Regions from separate parts of the Diaphorobacter sp. ED-3 genome, predicted to be linked through region 1. Evidence: riboswitches for the same ligand, from Rfam matches in the RefSeq annotation. Region 1 holds a riboswitch; the other holds the start of a gene.
What was found. A riboswitch is a leader RNA that binds a small molecule or an ion and turns the genes downstream of it on or off. The one in region 1 is predicted to bind cobalamin.

Region 1 (4,408 bases):
ACTTTGGTGGAGAAGATTCTTACCGCATTTTCATCAATTGGCAAATTCGATCGATAGCATTTAACTATTTACCCAGTGCGTGATAGGACGGCGTCTGGTTGCACAGCCCCTTCGAATTCCTCATGCGCCCGTCCTGAAGATGGCAAGTGCCGGCAAGACACTTAGCGCATCGCTCCGTCCACCCCGGCCGCTTGAAAACTTGCCATCTCGCGCAGCACGCGGCATGCCGACTCCAGCAACGGCCAAGCCAGAGCGGCACCTGAGCCTTCTCCCAAGCGCAGCCCCAGGTCCAGCAGCGGCTGCGCCTGCAAAGCCTGCAGCATGTGGCCATGGCCCCGTTCGCCGGAGCGATGGGCAAACACACAGCGCTGCAGCACGGCAGGCGCCAGGCGGACGGCCACCAGCACAGCCGCGCAGGTGATAAAGCCGTCGACCACGATCACACGACGCTCGGCGGCGGCCTGCAGCACGGCGCCGGTGAGCGTGGCGACTTCAAAACCACCCAGGGCGGCCAGGGCCTCCAAGGGCTGCGTAGCACCGGCGTTGGCCGCCAGCGCCTGCTCCAGCACGGCCTGCTTGCGCGCGATGCCTGCCGCATCCAGTCCCGTACCGGCACCCGTGCACTCGGCCAGCGGCACGCCTGCCAGACGCGCCAACAACAGCGACGCCACGGACGTGTTGCCGATGCCCATCTCGCCCAGCAGCAGCGCGTTGCCGGGCATGGCGCGCACGATATCCATGCCGTTGCGCAGCGCCTGGGCGCACTGCGCCTCGGTCATCGCAGGGCCGACGCTCGCGTCCTGCGTGCCCGCCGCCACACGGCAGTGCACCAGACGGGGCGCACCGGGGACGGCGTCGCGTGCGGGTACTTCGCGCGCCACGCCACAGTCGGCCACGGTGAGCTGAAGGCCGTGCTGGCGCGCCAGCACGCTCACGGCTGCGCCGCCTGCCAGAAAGTTCTCGACCATCTGCCAGGTCACGTCGCTCGGGTAGGCCGATACGCCCTTGGCCGCCAGGCCATGGTCGCCCGCGCACACCAGCATCTGCGGCGCCTGCAGCATGGGTGATTCGGTACCTTGGATCTGGCCCAGACGGAGGGCGAGTTGCTCCAGGCGCCCCAACGCACCCAGTGGCTTGGTCTTGTTGTCCAGCTTGTGCTGCAGGGCCTGCGTCAGCGGCAGATCGGTGAGGTCAGCAACGAAAGGCAGGTCGGTGATCATGGCGTGTTTCGATTGTCAAAAAAGGTCCAGCGCAACCCCGACTCACGGGGCGCACATCCAGAAGTGGCCGTATTGCGGGGCGGGCCCCATGCGTTGTGGCTGGCTTATGCCGGTGCGGTCTGGCGACTGCACTGCGCCGCAGCCTGGTCGCACCGCAGATGCGCGATGAGCGGCTGCTGGTCGTCGCGCTGCCCCCATTGCTCGAAGTACACCAGGTCTTCCACGGGCAGGCGCGGAAGCCAGCCAGCGGTTTCCAGTTCGGGCTTGGCATGGAAGTGGCTGACATAGCCGACACACAGGTAGGCGATGGGGGTGATACCCTTGGGAATACCCAGCGCCTGCTGCAGGTCGGCCTGGTGAAAGATGCTCACCCATCCCACCCCAAGCCCTTCGGCGCGCGCGGCGAGCCACAGGTTTTGCACGGCACAGACGCTGCTGTACAGGTCCATGGTTTTCATGTGGGTACGCCCTACCACCACCGGACCGGTGCGCTCGCGGTCGCACGTGATGCAGAGGCCGATGGGCGACTCCAGAATGCCCTCGAGCTTGAGACGCTGGTACACCGCGCGCTTGTCGCCCTCGAACATACCGGCCGCTTCGGCATGGGCCTTGGCGAAGGCATCATGCACCCGGCGCTTGGTGTCCTGCGATCGCACCACCAGGAAGTTCCATGGCTGCATGAAGCCTACGGAAGGCGCATAGTGCGCCGCGGTCAGGATGCGGCTGAGCACCTCGTCCGGTACCGGGGTGGGCAGAAACTGCCCCCGCACATCACGGCGTGAAAAGATGGTGTGGTAAATGGCGTCGCGGGCCTCTTGCGTAAAGGCGTGAACGCTTTGCGTGGCTTGCGCCTGCGCGGTATTCATGGCAGTCCCCTGTGCGTGAATAGGTCGCACGCTGCCTGGCCTTGCAGCGCGATGAACGTTCAGGCCGGTCTTCTGGCTTGGATTCATCTGACCCGCCGCGCCTTCCCGGCCTTGGCAGCCAGTGGCATTGAGCGGGGGTCATCTTCCTTACAGCGTTGGGCACGCGGCGGACTCCAACCGCCTTCCCGATTCTCCCTTTGCCTTGCGGCAGCGGGCACCTGAGGACGGGGATGATAACAACCGCAGTTCAACCGCAGTTATCGTCCTTTACTGCACAGCGAGGGCATCCAACGCCCCGGGCTCGAAGTGCCGTGCGATGCCGGCGGCCAGCCCCTCAAACACCGCATCCATTGTCGGAGCGTCGGCACCGAACAGCGCCCGCAGCACGGTTGCGTCCTCGAACAGGCCGTGAAGGTACAGGCCCAGCACATTGCCCCCGGGGTTCTGCCACGCCAACCCGGGAATGAGTTCGCGCGCCACATCGCCGCTGGCTGCCATGGCCGGGTGCTGAGCAGTCTGGCCGTGGTGGATTTCATAGCCTTGCACAGCCACGCCGGCGAGATGCCGCCAGGCGCCTTGTACGGCGCCGAAGCACTGGCGCGTGGGCCGCACGGTTTTGGTGGCCTCGAAGCTCGTCACCAACGGCAGCAGGCCCAGGCCGGGGCCATTGCCGTCCACCCCCACGGTGTCGATCAACGCCTCGCCGAGCATCTGCAGTCCACCGCAGACTCCGAGCACACGGCCACCGCGTGCCGCATGCGCGGCAATCGCCGCGTCCAACCCCTGTGCGCGCAGCCAGGCCAGGTCAGCCGCCGTGGCCTTGCTGCCGGGCAGGACGATCCAGTCGGCGCCCTCCACATCCGCGGGGCTGCGCGCCCAGGACAGACGCACACCCGGCACATTTTTGAGCGGCTGGAATTCGTCCAGATTGCTGATGCGCGGATACGCCACCACGGCGATGCGCGTATGCACGGCACCCGCGGCGGTGGAGCGCATGTCGAACACGCCGTCCTCCTCGGGCAGGCCGTGGTTCCACTGCATCGGAATGGTGGCGACGACGGGCACGCCGGTCTTGTCCTGCAGCATTTGCGGCGCGGGCGCCAGCAGTGCCTCGTCGCCCCGGAACTTGTTGAGCACGAAGCCTGCGATGAGCGCGCGTTCTTCCTCGGGCAGCAACGCCCATGTGCCAAACAGGTGGGCAAAGGCGCCGCCGCGGTCGATATCCGTCACCAGCAGGCAGCGCGCCTCAGCATGGCGCGCCACGCGCATGTTGACCACGTCGCTGGCGTGCAGATTGATCTCTGCAGGCGAGCCCGCGCCTTCGATGACCACCACGTCGTTCTCGGCCCGCAGTGCGTCCAGCGCCGCCGCGATCTGCGGCCACACACGCTGGCTGCGGCCGCGCCATGGCAGTTGCGAAAGCTCATCGCTCACCTGACCCAGCAGCACCACCTGGCTCTTCGTGTCCGCTTCGGGCTTGAGCAGCAGCGGGTTCATGCGCACGTCGGGCACGGCCCGCGCTGCCAGCGCTTGGAAATACTGGGCACTGCCAATCTCGCCGAACTGCTCGCCCGGTGCAGCCACCACGCGCGCGTTGTTGCTCATGTTCTGCGCCTTGAAAGGCGCCACCTTCAGGCCCTGGTTGCTGTAGTAGCGGCACAGCGCGGTGGCCAGCCAGCTCTTGCCCGCGCCGCTGGTGGTGCCCAGCACCATGACGCAGCGCGCCGGCCCGGGTCGGGTCTTGTTCATTGCGATTCCTTGTAGAGGCGCCACGATACCTCCAACGCCCGCTGCGACTGCGGTGGCAGCACGCCCAGGCGCACATGCCCGGGCAGGCCAAACGAGGTGCAGTCGCGCAGCTTGACGCCACGCGAGCGCAGCCATTGCAGGAAGGTCCCCACATCTTGCACCGGCGGACATGCCGTGAAGAAGTTGGCGAGACTGCCCGGCGCAACGGCCCAGCCCTGGGCCGCGCACAGCGCCAGTTGCGCGGCCTTCCATTCGCGCAGGGTCGCCAGCGATTGCGCGAGCCATGCCTGCGTATCCGGCCGGACCCAGGCCGCCAACAGGGCAACACCGTCGGCACCGACCGGCCAGGAGGCCGCCAGCGCCCGCACAGCGGCGACACTGCCATCGGCGACCGCGGCACTCGGCGCAATGGCATAGGCCGCGCGCACGCCGGTCAGGCCCAGCGCCTTGTTGGGCGTCCACATCTGCCAGGCGGCATCAGGCGCTACGGTGGCGGCTCCTTCCAGGCGCAGGGGTGCATAGGCGCAGTCCAGTATGCGCAACACGCCGACAGGGGCCGGGGCGCACCACGCC
Region 2 (4,408 bases), 1.8 Mb from region 1:
GGGGCAAAGCACCTCGGCATTGCGCCCCCTTTGGACGCTGATGCACGTGCTCATCCTCGCGTGGGGCGGGATGATGATGGTGCAAGCGCAGCAGCCCTTGTGGGTTGAGCGGGCGGGGCGTGCTGCCTGGGCGAAGGTCAAGCCCTTGGTCTCTCGGCCTGGCGGGCTCCTGACCGCGGGTGTGGCCTGGGCGCTCCTGCCATGCGGCCTGCTGTATACCGCACTGTTGACTGCCGCTCTCAGCGGAAGCGTGCTCCGCGGAGCCTTGTGCATGGTCCTGTTTGGCGTGGGAAGCGGTGTATGGCTGGTGCTGGGGCCGTGGACATTTGGCCGCATTCGCGCTTGGATCGGCGTGAAGGGTGGGGCGTGGGGGTCTCGGCTGGCAGGTGGTGTGCTTTTTTCCCTGGGTGCATGGGCGCTATGGATGGAGGTTGTCCATGGGCAGCCGGCGCCGTGGTGCGTGCCCTGAAAGCAGCGTTTTGTGGAACCACAGCGGCTCTGCGAAGCATGCCGTGGCAAGCGAATGGTGCAAACTGAGACGCTCAGGCGTGACGTATCGCTGTCAGATCTCTACCAGCGGAAGTGACGAGTCTGTTCTCATCGACGTGGAGAAATCCAGCTACCCATCGCTGCCTTACTGGATGCGCCACCGTACGTCTGGGGCGCGCGCTGCGTATCAGTGAGGTTGCCGAAGGAATGGGAACGCCCGAACCACGCCAGGATATTTGGCATCGGTGCGACGACTACCAAGGTCTGCTCTGTGCCTTGCAGATGGGTGGGTTGCGCGCGCTGGCCGCGGAGCGCCGGATTTTCTGAGCAGGTATTGAGGTCACTGGCACTCACCCGGAGCGAGGGCGCAAGCGATTACCGGAGAAAAGGTGTCTGCGAATGCCACCGGACCGGCATCCTGAACCGGGGGTTCAGGTGGGCGAGGGCAGCCAGGCGTTGGGTTCATCTGACGCGAGATGATCACGCTCACCGGGCGATGTACCAAGCCCGTGCTCAATGAGCATTGGTTCAAGGAAATATAAAGCCCGGCAGCACCGCAGACATGTTCATTGTAGTGGGCTGCCCGTGTGCAGCCAGGGGCCAGGCTTTTACCGTAATGGTTATAGGAGGCGCCCATCCTCGCCCAGCGCCTCGTCCAGGCGCAGGAGCAACTGCTGCACGCGCTCATCGCTGTCGTGCACATGCGGCGCGACCGGGGTGGGGGCGATGCGCGCAGGGGCTGAGGCGGCTGCCAAATCGGCGGCTTCGCGGTCGGCGATCTCGAAAGCCAGGTTGAGGGCCGCCAGCACGGCGATGCGCTCGCGCGCGCGTACCTTGCCCGCGTCACGGATGCGCGTCATGGCGGTATCCACGCGCTCGACCGCCTCCAGCAGGCGCGACTCCTGGCCGTCCGGGCAGGCCAGGAGATAGCTTTGCTGGAGGATCTGTACCTCGATCTGCTTCATGGCGCGTCTTTCGTCTCGGCAGTGCCGGGGAGTTCGGGCTCGGCAGGCAGGCGGTCCAGCAATGCGTTTACGCGGGCACGGGCCGCCTGCAGGCGGGATTGGAGGGAATCGCGCTCCTGGGTGAGCGCCGCGACCTGTTGCGCCAACAGGGCATTGGTGCGCTGCAACTCGGCATGGCGCAGCAGCAGCCGCTCAACGCGCTCGGCGATCTGGTCGATGGAAGAGGGGGAGGCCATACGCTGCCGATTGTAGGGATCGGCGTGCGAACCATCGTAAAATTGCGCAGTTGGTGCTAGCGGCGTGGTTCACATGCCGCAGTTCAACGGGAAGCAGGGAGGGGCCCTCCGCCATGGAGTGCGTCCTGTGCCTGCGCTGCCCCCGCAACGGTCAGCGGATGAGCCGTACCTCGGCTCCCTCTTCATTGACAAGCCACTGAGCGCCTTGAACAAGCGTTTGGGAAGGCGATGCAGAGCGTTCCGCCAGCCCGGATACCGGCCAACGAGGTGGCTCCGCGTTTCCTTTTGTGAAACCTGGGCCGTTATGCCCAGGTGCCGACGGGGAGGTCGGCCGTGGCGATCTCTCTGTTTGCCCCACATGACAAACACCCGTCCGTTCAATGTGCGCTTGAGTGCGCTTTCCGTGCACGCGCGCGTCGCCGTGCTGCCGCTGGCGCTGGCCGCCGCTTTCCCCGCCGTGTCCCAGACCCTGCTGGCCCAGGCAGCCACAGAACCCCAACTGCGTGAAACCGTCATCACGGCAACCCGCGTGGCCCGGCCGCTGGCCGACATCGTGTCCGATGTGTCCGTCATCGACCGTGAAACCATCGAGGCCAGCGGCGCGGTAGGCGTCATTGACGTGATCTCGCGCCTGCCAGGCGTGCAGATCACGCGCAATGGCGGCCAGGGCAGCAGTGGCAGCGTCTACCTGCGCGGAGCGGAGTCGCGCTTTACCGCCGTGTACCTGGACGGCGTGCGCCTGGACTCGCAATCCACCGGCGGCGTGGTGTGGGAGCAAATCCCGTTGTCGCAGATCGACCGCATCGAGGTCGTGCGCGGGCCAGCGGCTGCTGTGTACGGCTCGGATGCCATGGGAGGCGTGATCCAGCTCTTCACCAAAAAGGGCGAGGGTGCGCCGGCGCCCTACGTGGGCGTGGGCCTGGGCAACCAGGGCACGCGGACGGTGCAGGCCGGCGTGAGTGGCGGCACCGAGCAGGTGGACTATGCGTTGGGGCTGTCGCATGAGCGCGCCGATGGCTTCAGTGCCCGCGTAGGCTCCGCCTACAACCCGGACAAAGACGGCTACCGCCGCACCTCTGCCAATGCCCGACTGGGCGTGCAGTTCGACACGACCCATCGCCTGGAGGGCACGCTGCTCGCCAGCAACCTCAACTCGCAGTACGACGGCAGCAAAACGGCCGACGACCGCAATCACCACCAATTGCGCACGGCCAGCCTGGCATGGCTGGCCAAGTGGAGCGACGTGTACAGCACGCGCTTGCAGGTCACGCAGGGGCAGAGTGAATACAGCACCCGGCCCAACTTCTACATGACCGAGACCACGCTGCACAATTACCTGCTGCAAAACGAGTGGCGCCTGGGCGCGCATCTGTTCACAGCCGCGCTGGAGCGCCGCGAGGACGAACTGCACAACCCCGCCACCGAGTTCGTGGGCGACCTCCAGCGTGACCGCTCACAGAACGCGCTCGCGCTGGGCTATGGCCTGAACCAGGGCGCCCATACGCTGCAGGCCAACCTGCGCTATGACGACGACAGCGAGTTCGGCGGCAAAAGCACGGGCAGCCTGTCCTATGGCTACGCCATTACGCCGCAGTGGCGCGTCACCGCAGCGGCCGGCACGTCCTTCCGCGCACCCACGCTCTACCACCGCTTCAGCGAATACGGCGCGCCCGACCTGCAGCCCGAGAAGGGGCGCAACGTGGAACTGGGCGCGCGGTGGACGCAAGGAGAGAGCAGCGTGGGTGTCGTGGCGTACCGCAACCGCGTCAGCAACCTCATCAATTTCGGCGCCGCGGGCCGCTGTGATTCCAGCTTCGGCTGCTACGAGAACGTGGGGCGCGCCGAGTACAAGGGCGTGACGCTGTCGGCCGCGCACCGCATCGCGGGCGTGTCGCTGCATGGCTCCATCGACTGGCAGAACCCGCGTGACCTGGACAGCGGCAAACTGCTGGCGCGCCGTGCCAAGCGCTACGCCACGCTGGGTGCCGACACCCTGGTGGCAGGCTGGACGCTGGGGGCGGAGCTCTACGCATCTGCGCGCCGGTACGACAACGCGGCCAACACCAACGTACTGGGCGGCTACACCACGCTCAACCTCTACACCAGCAAGCGCGTGGCGCGCGACGTGACGCTGCTGGCCCGCGTCGACAACCTGGCCGACAAGGACTACCAGTTGGCGCGCACCTACGCCACCGGCGGCCGCACGTTCTACGTGGGCCTGAAGTGGGCGCCGCAGTAACGCCATCACCGACTGCCACACCATGAGCCGCTGTCCCGCCCTGGTCATCGCCGCGCCCGCCTCTGGGCAGGGCAAGACCACCGTCACCGCCGCTTTGGCGCGCCTGCACACACGCCAAGGCCGGCGCGTGCGGGTGTTCAAGTGTGGGCCCGACTTCCTGGACCCGCACTGGCACCAATTGGCCAGCGGCGCCCCCGTGCACCAGCTCGATCTGTGGATGACCGGCGCGACAGACTGCGCGCAGCGCCTGCGCGCCGCGGCGGCCGAAGCAGACCTGCTGCTCATCGAAGGGGTGATGGGATTGTTCGACGGCGAGCACAGCGTGGGCGACCTGGCGCAGCGCTTCGGCATACCGGTGCTTGCGGTGGTGGATGCCTCTGCCATGGGGGGCACGCTGGGCGCCATCGTGCATGGGCTGCGGCACTACCGTGCGGGCCTGCCATGGGCCGGTGTCTTGGCCAACCGTGTGGCGGGCGACC

Region 2: linked by a shared signal. The riboswitch ahead of PCQ86_RS06050 (TonB-dependent receptor domain-containing protein) and the one ahead of bluB (5,6-dimethylbenzimidazole synthase) in region 1 are both predicted to bind cobalamin.

Annotation. Positions count from the first base shown of each region.
Region 1 covers NZ_CP115182.1:2,996,729-3,001,136, forward strand. Annotated here, with positions in the region: gene cobT (nicotinate-nucleotide--dimethylbenzimidazole phosphoribosyltransferase) at 162-1,220, opposite strand; gene bluB (5,6-dimethylbenzimidazole synthase) at 1,325-2,086, opposite strand; cobalamin riboswitch at 2,132-2,323, opposite strand; gene PCQ86_RS14570 (cobyric acid synthase) at 2,354-3,835, opposite strand; gene PCQ86_RS14575 (aminotransferase class I/II-fold pyridoxal phosphate-dependent enzyme) at 3,832-4,408, opposite strand, start outside.
Region 2 covers NZ_CP115182.1:1,239,657-1,244,064, forward strand. Annotated here, with positions in the region: gene PCQ86_RS06035 (sulfite exporter TauE/SafE family protein) at 1-469, shown strand, start outside; RNA gene ssrS (6S RNA) at 876-1,055, opposite strand; gene PCQ86_RS06040 (cell division protein ZapA) at 1,110-1,454, opposite strand; gene PCQ86_RS06045 (hypothetical protein) at 1,451-1,690, opposite strand; cobalamin riboswitch at 1,725-1,968, shown strand; gene PCQ86_RS06050 (TonB-dependent receptor domain-containing protein) at 2,049-3,929, shown strand; gene PCQ86_RS06055 (cobyrinate a,c-diamide synthase) at 3,952-4,408, shown strand, end outside.